Regions from separate parts of the Lysinibacillus sp. FSL K6-4013 genome, predicted to be linked through region 1. Evidence: riboswitches for the same ligand, from Rfam matches in the RefSeq annotation. Region 1 holds a riboswitch; each other region holds the start of a gene.
What was found. Region 1 has a riboswitch for thiamine pyrophosphate ahead of thiM (hydroxyethylthiazole kinase). Riboswitches for the same ligand answer to the same signal wherever they lie in the genome.
Positions count from the first base shown of each region.

Region 2: it holds a riboswitch for thiamine pyrophosphate, as region 1 does, so the genes downstream of both, thiW (energy coupling factor transporter S component ThiW) here and thiM (hydroxyethylthiazole kinase) in region 1, are expected to answer to the same signal.
Region 3: it holds a riboswitch for thiamine pyrophosphate, as region 1 does, so the genes downstream of both, MHB39_RS12340 (ABC transporter substrate-binding protein) here and thiM (hydroxyethylthiazole kinase) in region 1, are expected to answer to the same signal.

Region 1 is NZ_CP152031.1:3,432,285-3,437,316, forward strand. Features, by position in the region: gene sppA (signal peptide peptidase SppA) at 1-456, opposite strand, end outside; gene MHB39_RS16960 (acyl--CoA ligase) at 643-2,226, opposite strand; TPP riboswitch at 2,418-2,515, shown strand; gene thiM (hydroxyethylthiazole kinase) at 2,601-3,368, shown strand; gene thiD (bifunctional hydroxymethylpyrimidine kinase/phosphomethylpyrimidine kinase) at 3,356-4,180, shown strand; gene thiE (thiamine phosphate synthase) at 4,170-4,814, shown strand; gene MHB39_RS16980 (alpha/beta-type small acid-soluble spore protein) at 4,885-5,032, opposite strand, start outside.
Region 2 is NZ_CP152031.1:917,987-923,018, forward strand. Features, by position in the region: gene MHB39_RS04310 (VWA domain-containing protein) at 1-1,510, shown strand, start outside; gene thiW (energy coupling factor transporter S component ThiW) at 1,767-2,267, opposite strand; TPP riboswitch at 2,364-2,471, opposite strand; gene MHB39_RS04320 (MFS transporter) at 2,538-3,734, opposite strand; gene MHB39_RS04325 (ABC transporter substrate-binding protein) at 4,236-5,032, opposite strand, start outside.
Region 3 is NZ_CP152031.1:2,486,111-2,491,142, forward strand. Features, by position in the region: gene MHB39_RS12320 (TatD family hydrolase) at 1-447, opposite strand, end outside; gene MHB39_RS12325 (ABC transporter ATP-binding protein) at 437-1,186, opposite strand; gene MHB39_RS12330 (ABC transporter permease) at 1,161-1,934, opposite strand; gene MHB39_RS12335 (thiamine-binding protein) at 1,934-2,224, opposite strand; gene MHB39_RS12340 (ABC transporter substrate-binding protein) at 2,226-3,221, opposite strand; TPP riboswitch at 3,376-3,486, opposite strand; gene parC (DNA topoisomerase IV subunit A) at 3,594-5,032, opposite strand, start outside.

The DNA.
Region 1 (5,032 bases):
ATAATAACCACCTGAAGCTGCCATAGAATCCATCGATACATAAATCGGAATTTGTCGTTCCTCTTTAATTCTTAGTAGCTTTTTATAGATATCTGCTGATTCCTTTACACCACCACCTGGTGAATTAACGCTTAAAACAACCCCCTGTATGGTCTCATCATATAAAATATTATCCAATTGTTCTAAGAAAAATTGATGGTCATAGGCAACTGGTTGCCACAATGTACTTGAGCCGATATCTTGAATCGTTCCATCTACCTTTAAATAAGCAATTCGCTTATCAAAATTTTCCCCTTCAATGACATTTTCATATACATCTAAGCTATTACCTGCCATTAAGCTATCAAAATTACCTAGGAAATCTGCTTTAAATAGCGCAAAAATGGTATTAATTCCTAACGAAAATAGTAAGAGAACACCTGCCACTACTAAAGCAACCCACCTTTTTACATTCATGTCTTTCCGCCTCCTCAACACGTAATACGTATGACTTGCTTATTTGTTTCATTTTTTTGCAATAATTAAATGCAAAAAGCTTTAAGCTGTTTATTTCCTCATATTACCTTACCTAAAAAAATTTAAAAAATCAAAGTCCATACCATTGATGAACTTTGATTTTCGACATCATTTCCTAGGAAATGATTAAGATTGGAGGTTTTTAATTTCTTGTTGTCGTAATTCGACACGTCTAATTTTCCCGGAAGATGTTTTGGGTAGCTCCTCTACAAATTCAATAGCACGTGGATATTTATAAGGGGCAGTCAGTGATTTTACATGACTTTGAAGTGTTTGAATAAGCGCTGCATCACCTTTTTCACCATTGTGTAGAACGATAAATGCCTTGACGATATTCCCACGGACTTTATCAGGACTCGCAATGACAGCAGCCTCTTTTACGGTTGGATGCTTCATTAAAGCATCCTCTACTTCAAAGGGGCCAATTGTATAGCCTGAGGATATAATGACATCGTCTCCTCGACCATCAAACCAAAAGTAGCCATCTTCATCTTTATAGGCCCGATCTCCTGTAATATACCAATCCCCACGAAATTGTAAATTTGTACGTTCAGGATCATTTAAATATTTTTTAAAGAGGGCTGGTGTTTCACGATGTACAGCAATATCACCCACTTCTCCGATTGTAACGGGTTTGCCCAAATCATTAATAATTTCAACAGTGTTGCCGGGAGTAGGTTTCCCCATAGAGCCAACTCTTGCTTCCATCCCTACCATTGTGCCTACCAATAATGTATTTTCCGTTTGTCCATAGCCATCTCGTACTTGTAATTTGAATGTTTCCAAGAATACTTTAATGACCTCACTATTTAATGGCTCACCAGCTGATACAGCTTGGCGAATGGCACTTAGATCATATTCATGTAAATTTTCAAGGGCTGCCATAAAACGATATTCAGTTGGTGTACAGCATAGTACATTAATTTTGAATTTCTCAAGCAATGCTAGATAAGAAGCTGCATCGAATTTACCTTTGTAGACAAATGCAGTAGCACCACTACCTAAAGTAGCTAGAAACGGACTCCATATCCATTTTTGCCATCCTGGTGCTGCAGTTGCCCAAACAATATCATTTTCTTGTACACCCAACCAATGTGGTGCTGTTGTTCGTAAATGTGCATAGCCCCAACTATGCGTATGCACTGCTGCTTTGGGATTTCCTGTTGTTCCACTTGTATAGGCTAAAAATGCATTGTCTGTGCTTTTTGTTGGGATAGGATTTATGTAGGTTGTAGGTTGATTATGCATTTTTTCAAGTATGTTCTGCCAAGGTTTGTGTGCATTTCCTATGACAAATTGCAGTAAGCCTTGTAAATTTCCCACTTGATCAAACTGTTCAATATAGGGTTCAAATGCAATAACTGCTTTAGCATTTGCATGATGAATTCGATACTCAATATCCTTTGTTCTTAACATTTCAGAACTTGGAATAATGGTTAAACCCGCTTTCAATGCAGCAATATATACAATATATGCTTCCACAGAGCGTGGGACCATCACTAAAATGACATCACCTTTCCTTAAGCCTTGCTTGGTGAAAACATGTGCTGCTTGATTTGCCTTTTCCAATAAATGTGCATATGTAATACATTGGATGTCTTGGTTTTCTTCATAAATGATTAAAGCATTTTTGGTTGCATCCTGAGCATATTTTTCAATTTCCTCTGCTATGTTATACCATTCTGGTGCAATTAAATCTTGTCTTTTCATGGCAATTGCCTCCCTTTTGCTATGACACATTATAAAACTCTTTTTTCAGCATTTTCAATGGTTTGTGCTTGATTTCGGTAAAGTCATGACAACTATCATACTCTCCTATATGGCATCGGTCACATTTTATCCATAGGAAAACTTGCTATTGAATACAAATGAAAAGTATGGTACATTTTGGTCAACTAAAAGCAAGATTGCAGGGGGACTCGTAAGAGTTGAGAAGGTAAAACCTGACCCTTTGAACCTGTTAGTTAATACTGACGTAGGGAGCAATAACATCGTTTTTTCAGATGAAAGGCTCTTTTTCGTGCATTTTTACACAAAAAGGGCCTTTTTTGCATGCTTACGTCCATCCCAAAAGGAGGACTACAATGATTTTTCAAACAATTCGTCAACAGCAACCACTTATCCATTGCATCACCAATTATGTAGTGGCAAATTTTCAAGCAAATGGTTTATTAGCGATAGGTGCTTCACCAGTAATGGCCGATGACTGTCAAGAGGTAGAGGAAATGGTAGCGATTGCTCAAGCATTATTAATTAATATCGGAACACTCAATGATCGCACAAAAAGTGCCATGTTATTAGCAGGTATAAAAGCCAATGCACTTGGTATTCCTGTTATTTTAGATCCTGTCGGAGTTGGAGCCACAACTTATCGTAAGGAAACCGTAAGACATTTACTTGAGAATATACAATTTGCCGTGATTCGCTGTAATCTCGGCGAGCTTGCAGCAATAGCTGGTGTAGATTGGCAACAAAAAGGTGTCGATAGTGGGCAAGGCACTATCGCAATGGAAGTAGAAGCCACATCATTAGCTCAACGCTATCAATGCATTGTTATTGTAACGGGAGAGCGTGATTTTATAACTGATGGCAAGCATAGCCAATGGATCGCTGGTGGTCATCCACAAATGACAGAAGTTACGGGTACAGGTTGTTTACTTAGCGCAATTTGTGGTGCAGCCTATAGTGTAAGCCATAGCCCTTACCAACAATTAATGGAGACCCTTACTTACTATAAAAAAGCAGGTGTACTAGCATCAGCATTTACTGCAGACATTGGTGATTTTCAAATAGCTTTCCTCAATGCTATACATCGTTTGTCAAAGGATGGTGCAGCTTCATGCATATTGTAACGACAATCGCCGGGTCAGATTGTGGGGGCGGTGCAGGTATACAGGCTGATTTAAAAACATTTCAGGAAATAGAAGTGTTTGGTACTTCTGTGATTACTGCTTTAACTGCACAAAATACATTGGGTGTATCAGGTGTTTGCCCAATTGACGTTTCCTTTATAAAAAAACAATTTGAAGCCTTAGTAGAAGATTTTCCAATAGCTGCGATTAAAACAGGAATGCTTTATTCGGCGGATATTATCAAAGCCATTGCACGCATGATCGATGAGCTAAACATTCCACTGATTGTTGATCCAGTGATGATCGCAAAAGGAGGAGAAAGCCTGTTACAGCAAGAAGCTATCAATGCCTTATGCTCAACTTTACTACCACTTGCTACGGTTGTTACGCCCAACATACCCGAAGCAGAGACACTTACAGGGAGAACTATTCAGCATTTTGAAGACATAAAAGACGTAGCTCAAAGCTTGTTACAGCTAGGTGTACAATGTGTCATCATTAAAGGTGGTCATTTAGCAAATCCACTTTATGCTATTGATTACGTATTTATCAAAAATGGACCTTCTTTTTCGATGCAGTCTCCTCGAATCCAAACAAAAAATACGCACGGTACTGGATGTACATTTTCGGCAGCACTTACTGCTTTTCTTGGGCGAGGATTTGCTATGGAAGAAGCTATTATTGAAGCTAAAAAGTTTATCCAATTAGCAATTATGTATGATTTATCGATTGGAAATGGTCATGGACCCACTAATCATTTTGCTTACCAACAGTATAAGGATGCCTGTGAGGTGATGATTCATGAAACGTGAGGATTTGCAGCTTTATTTTATTATGGGTACCAGCAACGTGTCTCCTCAACAACAACCTATCTATATCCTAGAAAAAGCCTTACAAGCAGGCATTACAATGTTTCAATTTCGTGAAAAAGGTCCTCACGCGTTAACAGGACTTGCCTATGAACAATTTGCACGCCAATGTCAAAAACTATGTCATCACTATCATGTGCCCTTTATCATTAATGACGATGTTGATCTAGCGATACGACTAGGAGCTGATGGTGTTCATATCGGACAAGATGATTTACCTGTAAGTGTAGCACGTAAAAGAATCGGGAACATGATTCTTGGTGTATCTGTCCATTGCGAGGAAGAATTGCAAATAGCTATTAACCATCAAGCTGATTATGTTGGTATCGGTCCAATCTTTCCAACATCCTCTAAAAGTGATGCACAACCACCATGTGGTACATCTTTTTTACAGGAGGCACATTCATTACATCCCGAATTACCAATTGTAGCAATTGGTGGAATAAATTTCACAAATGTACATTCTGTATTTCAAACGGGGGTTGATGGTGTTGCTGTTATTTCAGCTATTTGTCAAAGCAAAGATGTTGATCATACAGTAGCTACATTTAGATCCTTATCTCGTATAAATAAATGATCAATAAACAAACTAAAACCAGTGCCTTTTACGGTCACTGGTTTTAAGTTTATAAATGCTTAATCAGCATTTATTGGTTGTTGTTTGGCATACCTTTTAATTGAGATTCTGCCATTTGTACAAGACGTTTAGTGATTTCACCACCAACGGAACCGTTGGCACGAGCTGAAGCTTCAGCTCCTAATTGAACACCAAATTCTTGTGCAATTTCGTATTTC
Region 2 (5,032 bases), 2.2 Mb from region 1:
AAACTTTGGGGTTGGTTTTACAATGGTGGGTGGAGAAAATAGTTTTGGTCTAGGCGGCTATTTTAAAACACCGATTGAAACCTTATTGCCAGTGGAAATGGAAATTAAGGGCAAAGAGCAATTACCTTCCTTAGGATTAGTGATTGTACTTGACCGTTCTGGCAGTATGCAAGGCTCGAAGCTTGAGCTTGCTAAGGAAGCAGCGGCACGTTCTGTTGAGATGTTGCGAGACGAGGATACATTAGGATTCATCGCCTTTGATGATCGTCCTTGGGAGATTATAGAGACAGGGCCTCTTAGCAGTAAAGAAGAGGCTGTGGATACTATTTTATCAGTAACACCTGGTGGTGGAACAGAAATCTATAGTTCACTAGCTAAAGCCTACGAGAACCTTGCTGATTTAAAGCTCCAACGTAAGCATATTATTCTCTTAACAGATGGGCAATCACAGGCAGGGAACTATGAGGATTTAATTGGTGAAGGAAAAGAAGAGGGTATAACCTTATCGACAGTAGCGATTGGACAAGATGCCGATGCGAACTTATTAGAAGCGCTTAGTGACATGGGCAGTGGACGTTTCTATGATGTGATAGATGAGCAAACCATTCCTTCTATTTTATCTCGTGAAACAGCTATGATTTCCCGAACGTATATTGAGGACAATCCATTCTATCCGGCAATTTATAATGCAGCAGGATGGAATTCACTGTTTGCTAATGGTGTCCCACAAATGAATGCATACATTGGCACAACGGCAAAACAGGGGGCTACTGTTGTGGCAGAAAGCGAGAAGGAAGATCCTGTGTTAGCCCAGTGGCAATATGGTCTTGGTAAAACATTTGCCTTTACATCTGATTCAACGGGTAAATGGACAGGAGATTGGGCAAGATGGCAGGATTGGGGAGCATTTTGGCAAACACTTATTTCTCAAATGCTACCAAGCTACAATGATGTAGCCTATGATGTAAGATTGGAAGCAGATGGTTCCTTTATGATTACAGACCCTACAAATGAAGCTGCATTTTTAGATATTGTAGCTGTAAATGAAGCAGGGGAGGAGCTAGAAACACAACTTGAAACCATTTCCGCATCCCAAGTTCGAGCTGTAGTACAAGCTGAACCTGGATTAATTTTCTTCCGTGTAGCAGATGAAAAGCAGGCCATTTACCAGGCAGGTCTAAGTGTTCCTTATAGTGCTGAATACGAACTACTCCCTGTAAATAATCAACTGATAGAAGAGTTGACTCAACAAACAGGAGGCACTGTTTTAAAGGAACCACAAGATGTCTTCCGTGACTTTACGACAAAAGGAGCAGATCGGCAAAATATTGCCACATGGCTGCTCTTAGCGAGTATGCTCCTATTCTTTATTGATATTACCATAAGACGTTTTGGTTGGAATTTCCTAACGAACGCGAAGAAGAAAGAGCCGCTGGTTGAGGAAAAACCTGTACAGGCAGAGAATACAAATGTAGCACAGTTATTAAAAGGCATGAAAAAGCGATCTTAAAATGGCGGAGGCAGTGCAAACTTTAATAGGTTTGCACTGCTTTTTTTGTATTGTTTGAATAGAGAGTTGCTCCCTTTGTAGAGAGCGGCAAGTGGGCTCTTTGCTCATAAGGAGAAGAAAGGCGCTCTAAGAAGAGCCATTGCCGCTCATAAAGGAAGAAAGACCCTCCAAGTTGGGACACAGCCGCTCATAAAGCGAAGAGAGACGCTTTAATTTGGACTACCTCTATTTCAAAGAATGCTCCTATTCTCCCCTCTCAATAAAGAGAAGAATTAAACCTCTTTACTAGCTCCGTTTTACACAAGCTGCTAGCAACCATAACACCTAAAATGGCGCCGATTATACTTGATGTTAAAAAGGCTGGTAGGAAGAAGAGAGCTGCTACAGATGTGCCCATGAATAATTTTGCATAAGGGACGGCAATAAGTGAAGCAAGAATGCCAGTGCCTACAACTTCTCCGATACTTGCTAACCACATTTTACTGCTATACTTATAGGCAAGAGCAGCACAGAATGCGCCAATGACACTTCCAGGGATAGCTAATAGAGAGCCTGTCCCGGTAAGGATTCGAATGATAGCCGTGACAAAGGCAACAATAACTGTTGGTACGGGTCCAAGTATAATGGCTCCTATCACATTAATAGCATGCTGAACTGGGTACGCACGTGCGATTCCTGTTGGGATGGATACGAAAGTAGACCCTGCAACAGCAATGGCTACTAATAAAGCCATAACTGTTAATTTACGAATTGACATAAGGTTCACTCCTTTTGATAAAGTTCGTGAGGAAAAATAAAAAGGCCGCCTCCTTGAAACACAATAGGAAGCGGCCTTGCCTGTATATAGTGACAATAGCAAGTAGCGCCACTTCCCTCCGCTAATATGAACTAGATCAGGTTCAAAGGGTCCGTATATTACCATATACGTCTCAGCCTTTTAAAGACTCCCCTAGTGGTTAAAATCATTCAATTTTGTGAATCAACAATAATGTAACATACTGCTAAAAATAGTCAATGATTTTTCAGACTATTTTGTATCGGGATGCATTAAATGAGGTGCTTTTTTCAATGTCCAGATGAGCGCAAGGAAGAAGCAGGCTAATAATATGATAGATCCGAAAATATAGGGGCTATTCATATTCCAGTCAAATAATAGACCAGCTAAAGCAGGTCCAATCATATTCCCAAGGCTCATATAGGCATTATTCAAGCCCGCAGCAAATCCTTGCTCTTTCTCTGCAAGCTTTGAGATAAGTGTATTAACAGCTGGACGAATTAATGTCGTTGCTGTAGAGAAAATCGTTGCTACAACTAATATAAGGGCAAAGCCAGAAACAAATAATATTAAGAAAATAGCAACAGCTGCAATAAATAAATTGACAAGTACTACTTTCATTTCACCGAAGCGATTGAACAGCGGTGTAATGATAAACATTTGTACTACTACTCCAAAAGCACCACCAACAACTAATATAATTGCTATATCCACAGGTGTGTAATTAAACTTTTCTGTCACAAATAATGATAATGTCGTTTGGAAATTTGCAATTCCGAATGAGAACACCAGCATAATAATAAGCATTACAAAATAAGGCATATGTATGGAACGAGCCATTTGCTTCGCCAGATTGTCTTGCTTTTGTTTCTTTTGAGCAGTGTTTGGTTTGGTAGATGGTAATAAGAAATAAGATAAAATAGAAGCTAGGATGGCTGCAGCTCCAGCGGTGAAAAATGGAAAATGTAAGCTTACCTTTGCTAAGAAACCACCGATTCCTGGCCCAATCATAAAGCCAAGAGACATAGCGGCACCCAACATCCCCATACCTTTCCCACGTTCTTCATAGGTTGTGACGTCAGCAACAAAAGCCATAATAGGAGGTGCAACAAATGCGGAACCTAGACCACCTAAAAAGCGTGCTAAAAAGAGCATCCATACATCTGTAGCAAGGCCGAAACCGATTTGAGCAAGACCTGTTACGATAAGACCGAAAATAATTAAATTTTTTCGACCGTACTGATCTGAAAGATTCCCAGCAATTGGAGAAAATACGAATTGAGCTAAGGCGAACGTTGCAATTAGCATACCTAGAACTTGTCCTGCTGCACCAAATATTTTTAAATACTCTGGCATGACAGGAATAATTATGCCGATACTCCCCATTGCGATAAACATATTAAACATTAAAATATACAAAGCCGCCTTATTGGACTTCTGCTGGGTCATCGAATGAACCCCCTTTTTGTAATCAAATATAGTACAGTCTATCATAAAGAATTATTGCTTGGCTAATAGTTAAGATTATAGTACTGGTTCTATATTTAGAATGGTTTTCCACAAAAGTTTTCGTCGGGGCACTTATGAATTGTAAAATAATCCATTTTTGTAATAAAAGTGGATGGACTTCGCTTGTGAAATTTGTGGGTTTGTCTGTAATGGCATAAAGTTTAACTATGTTCAGAAGTAATGAGTGAAGGTTATGTAATACTAAAAGTACATTTTTATGGCTTGCTTATTGATAAAATAATTTGTGCAGGATAGGTGACAAGTATCTATATGCGAGGTTTTTTCATAACAGAAGATGTGGGGAATCTTCAAATTCTAGTTAAATTATTTTCTAAATATAATAATACAAATAGTTGATGGATAATGTTCTTAATTTAATAGAAAGTTAGATAAGCAGAGAAAAAACTAGCGAATTGGTGTGAAACCAATTCGCTAGCTGAATTATCGAATACTCATTTTAAATTCTAAGAATAATTCATTGTATTTCCCTAAATAATCAGGTCCTAAATTTTTGTAGACCTCTAATGTGTCACGTTGTTCTTCAGAAGGATAGTAACGTTCGTCAGAAACAACTTCTTCGTCCATTAAGTCCATAGCTGCAATATTAGGTGTTGAGTAGCCTACAAAATCGGCATTTTGAGCACCAGATTCAGCACTTAGCATGAAGTTGATAAAGGCATGGGCACCATCAATATTTTTTGATGTTTTTGGGATGACCATATTATCAAACCATAAGTTTGAGCCTTCCTCAGGTACAGCAAAGTCTAGCTCTTCATTTTCATACATCATGTCAGCAGCTTGACCAGACCAAGTAAGGGCAACTGTTGCCTCATTATTGATCATTAACGGTGTAATTTCATCTCCAATGATCGCTTTTACATTTGGTGCAAGTGTGATTAACTTGTCAGTAGCTTTGCGAAGTTCCTGATCATCTAGTGAATTTAGAGAATAGCCAAGACTGTTTAAGCCCATGCCAATGACTTCACGAGCACCATCTACTAAAAAGACTTTTCGTTTTAAAGAAGGGTCCCATAAATCGTCCCAAGAAGAGAAGTCTAAGTCACCAACTAGGCTTGGATTATAGACTATACCGACAGTTCCCCAAAAATAAGGGACAGAGTATTTATTGTTATCATCGAATGGTAAATCTAAAAAGTAAGGATCAATATTTTTTAAATTAGGGATTTTCGTTTTATCTAAAGGAATCAATAAATTTTCTTCCTTCATTTTTTCGATCA
Region 3 (5,032 bases), 950 kb from region 1:
AAAATGGGCTTCGTGAAGCTGATGCTTTTCCAGCAAATCACACACAATATGGGCGTCCTCATATACTGCGTGTAACACAATTGGCTTGTCCAGTTCCTTCGCCAATACAACAAAACGCTCTAATAGAGCCACATAGGGACGTTCATCAATCGCTTGCTCTTGTTTTAAATAATAAGGTAGACCCACCTCACCAATAGCAACCATATCATCCTGATGCGAATGAATCCAATCAAATAAAGCTGTCTCATCATTTGGACTTAGTAAAGGCTGTTCAGGATGAAAGCCAAAAGCAGCCTTTACTTGCTGATAGCTATTCGATAAACGCAACGTTCTTTCACAAGAGGAAAGTTGCATACTAACCGCGATTACAGCTTTCACTTCTTCTAATAAGGAAGGAATTTCCTCATCGGTGTACTGATCCAAATGAATATGCGCATCAATCAACATACATATCACCCTTTTCCTCCTGTAAATACATAAATAATTGTTGCTTTAATGCTGTGAATGCTGCAGAATGTCGAATTTCCTCTTTCCGAGGTCTCTCAAACGGCACGATGATTTCCTTTTTAACGGTAGCTGGACGTTTGGTTAAAACAAGTATGCGATCTGCTAAAAAGAGAGCTTCTTCAATACTATGTGTAACAAATAGAATGGATTTGCGGTACTCCTCCCAGATAGATAAAAGCCATGCTTGCATTTCCAGTCGAGTAAATTCATCCAACGCAGAGAATGGTTCGTCTAAGCATAAAATCGGCTTATCACTGACCATTGCTCGAATAAAGGACACACGCTGCTGCATGCCTCCAGACAGTTCGTTCGGGTAGGCATGGATAAAAGAGGCAAGACCAACCTTTTCTAACCATTCCTTGGCACGTTCAACATTTGGTTTAAGTTGTAATTCCTCTACAAGCGTGACATTTTCTACTATTGTACGCCAGGGTAATAGACATGGCTGCTGTGGCATATAGCCAATCGTTCCTTTTTTTTGTTGGATATCCTCTCCATTTAATAAAATGGCTCCTTGATCAATTGGCGAAACACCACCAATTAATTGAAAAAGTGTACTTTTACCACTGCCTGAAGGACCAACGATGGCCACAAACTCTCCATCCTTGACGTCAAAAGAAAGTTGATCAAGGACTTTGAGCGCATCGAAGGATTTAGCGATGTTTTGAATGCTGAGCATGATAGCCTCTTCCCTTCACCATGAATTTTTCAATTAAACGAATACCACTAAACAATAGTAAGCTCAAGAGAACAATCGCAAAAATTGCCACAAATACGCGATCCGTACGGAAGGAGGACTGGGCTAGGGTCATGTAAACACCAATACCCTTTTTTGCACCAAGCCATTCCGCAATCACAGCCCCCATCACACTATATGTAGCCGCAATTTTAATGCCTGAAAAAATAGCAGGATAGGCATAAGGCCATTCCAGCTTCCAAAAGGTTTGTGCCCTTGTAGCACCAACCATGGCAAAATAATGCTTTAATTCTGGAGCTGTTTGTCTAAATCCATCCATCGCTGCAATGACAATCGGGAAAAAGCACACAAGACAGATAATGATAAGCTTCGGTAATAAGCCAAAGCCAAACCAAATAATAAGGAGCGGTGCCAAGACTAGAATAGGAACATTCTGCGACATAATAAGAATTGGATAAAACAGTTCTCGAATAAATGTAAATCGATGCAACACTATTGCCACCGTTAGCCCACAAGCGATGCCAATGGCTAATCCTAGTAGAGCTAATTGTACTGTAGCGAATGCATGTGGTAGAAAGGTTTGATACGACTGGATGGCTTCTGACAAAATACTACTTGGTGTGGGTACTAACCAATGAGGAACTTCAGCAAACCGCACGATTAGTTCCCATATGAACAAGAGGAAGGCGATAAAAATTATCGTCCTTCCCTTCTGTAATGCACGTTTCATTACTGATATTTCTCCGTTAATGTATCCATCGTAATACCCGTTGGCTGATATAAAATTTTCACTTGTGTAATGACATTAATGGCACCAAGTTCAATCATTTTCTCATTCATTTTTTCAATGATTTGGAGCAATGTTGAAAGCTCACCCTCCATCGTTGTTTCCAATGGATGTACCTGATATTTCACCCCAGAAGCATCGATCACCGCAATTGCTGCATCGACATATGGTATAACATCTTCATATTTCTCTGTCTTCGGAATGATTTGTACACTGATTAATGAATTTGCCATCTTATTTGGCCTCCTTTTTAGGTAAGAAATCATTAGTAAAGGCTTTTTTCGCATCAAATTCGCCCTCTAATACTTGATTGCTAGACATCCATTTCGCGTAATTTTCCCACACAGAAAGCTTTTGCTCTCCCCATTGCTTGGCATCATCCTGATATTTATCAGCCAGCCATTCCTGACTTTTATGCACTAACGCTTTATCTAAATCAGGGGCCGCTTCGATTAAAATATCAGCCGCTTCACTTGGGTTTTCAATTGCGTATTCATAGCCCTTCGATGCAGCTGCCACAAAGGCTTTGACTACATCCGGGTTGTCCTGTATCATTTTTTCATTTGTAGCTAAAACTGGCGTATAATAATCCAATTGATCACTATAATCTGTAAGATATAGCATATTAATCTTTTCCCCACGCAGCTCAGCCTCAATCCCAGTCCATGCATAATAAATCCAAGCAAAATCTATATCTTTTTCCATCATTGTGAAGAAATCTAAATCCCCTGCATTGACGATATCTAGCTTATTAATATCTGCCTTTTCTTTTTGCATGAGTGATTGTAAAACGGCTTGCTCTAATGGCGCGCCCCAACCACCATAGGTTTTACCTTCAAAATCCTTTGGCGATGTAATGCTCTTTGAAGCAATAGAAGCAAAGCCAGATGTATTATGCTGTATAATTGCAGCGATGGAGACCAGCGGCACATCCTGTACTCGTGCCTGTGTTATGCCTTCCTGATAGCTCACGCCAAAATCCGCCTTTCCAGAAGCAACAAGCTGATCTGCGCCCGCCTCACCAGGCATAATAATATCAACATCTAAACCCTGTACCTCAAAATAACCGAGTTTTTTGGCAACATATAGTCCTGTATGATTTGTATTCGGCGTCCAATCCAGTACCACAGACACCTTTTTCAGCTTGTCTGCAGCCTGCTTGTCATCCTTGTCACTACAGCCTACTAATGTCAATAGTGCTGCCAATAAAATAAAAAACCATTTTTTCATGCGAAAGCCTCCCAGTTTGTAATATGAAAGTGTTCATGAATGAATGTTGTCACCAGAAGAAAGCGTATACAATGTTGGCAAGCTGTTGCTTGAAAACATAAAAAAACGCCTAGGATTCCTCCCAGACGTATTGCAATCAATCTTCAAAACTTTGCTTTTTTGAATAGATGTTCCCTACGCTGGTACGAGCCAAATCAGGTTCAAAGGGTCAGCGTCTATCGGACACAATCTCAGCTAGCAATTACTAGCCCCCCTACATTCTTTCGCTATGAACTTTTCGATGATTATTATACCCATAGTTTCACTTAAATGACAAGGTGCTATTTTGAATAGAGCTTAAAGCCCAGCGCTCCTAAGAGGCTGGGCATGCTTTTAGCTTGGTTTCTGTTCTTTTTTGGCTGTTACAACATGAGAAATTGCTCCATCTGTTGCAATATCCACTTTAAATGAACCATTGGAATGGCGATCCGCACGAGACAATGCTTGTACGTCAATCATCTCTTGAACACCTTTTTCAGTTTCAATCACAACCTGCTCCTCGTCTGTTGCTTGAACAACTGCCACAATTCGGTGAGGGTTTGCTTTTAACTCTGTTAATACTTTTAGTCCACGTTTTGCACGACTCGCTACTTCAACTTCAGCGACATTCATTTTCTTTACGGCCCCACGCTGTGTCACAATTACTACATAGTGGGTAACATCAGGCTGTAACACATTGACTCCAACTAAGGCTTCTCCATCTTTTAGTGTGATCCCTTTCACACCGCCTGTTTTGACACCTGTAACTGGTAACTCCTCCATAGGGAAACGAATCGCATAGGCTGTATCCGTTGTGAGCATCAGCTCCACATCATCTGTTACAAATGATGCATAGATCATCGCATCACCAGCCTTGACATTCATCGTTTTAATTGGCTTTGAATAACGCGTTACCGCATAGTCTGCGAGTGGTGAGCGCTTAATTTGGCCATCTTTTGTGGCTGTGAAGACATACGTATTTGGCTGGTCAAAGGTTTCGAAGCCATAAACCGCAATAATGGATTCATCTTCCCCTGTTGGCACAATACTTGAAATATGCTGGCCGAGATCCTTCCAGCGTATATCAGGCAGCTCATGAACAGGCTGATAAATATAATTGCCTCGATTTGTGAACAGCAATAGATGGTGCTGTGTATTTAAGTTTGCTTCATACAATAAATAATCTGAATCCTTCATGGCAAAATCTTGCCCATTTGAAGCGGCATGAGAACGTGTGGATGTACGTTTAATATAACCATCCTTCGTTACTGTTACGACAACCTCTTCACTTGGCACAAGGACATCCAATGTAATTTTAATTTCTTCAATTTCTTGCTCAATCTTCGAGCGGCGAGGTTCTGTAAAGCGTTTCTTAATATCTAGCAACTCTTGTTTAATAACACGCACAAGCTTAGCCTCACTTTGCAGAATCCCCTCTAGCTTCGCAATTAACTTATTTAACTCGTCCTGTTCCTGACGTAGCTCTGTAATATCCGTATTCGTTAAACGGTATAATTGCAGGCTTACAATGGCCTCTGCCTGTACCTCTGTAAAATCAAACTTCGCTTGTAAATTAAGCTTCGCATCCTTCTTATCATTAGAAGAACGGATCGTCGCAATAACTTCATCTAAAATGGAAAGAGCTTTAATTAATCCATCTACAATATGAGAACGATCCTTTGCCTTTTGTAAATCATAAATGGAACGGTTTGTTACCACTTCTTTTTGATGGGCGATATACGCATCTAGCAATAATGGCAATGTCATCATTGTTGGACGACGATTATGGATAG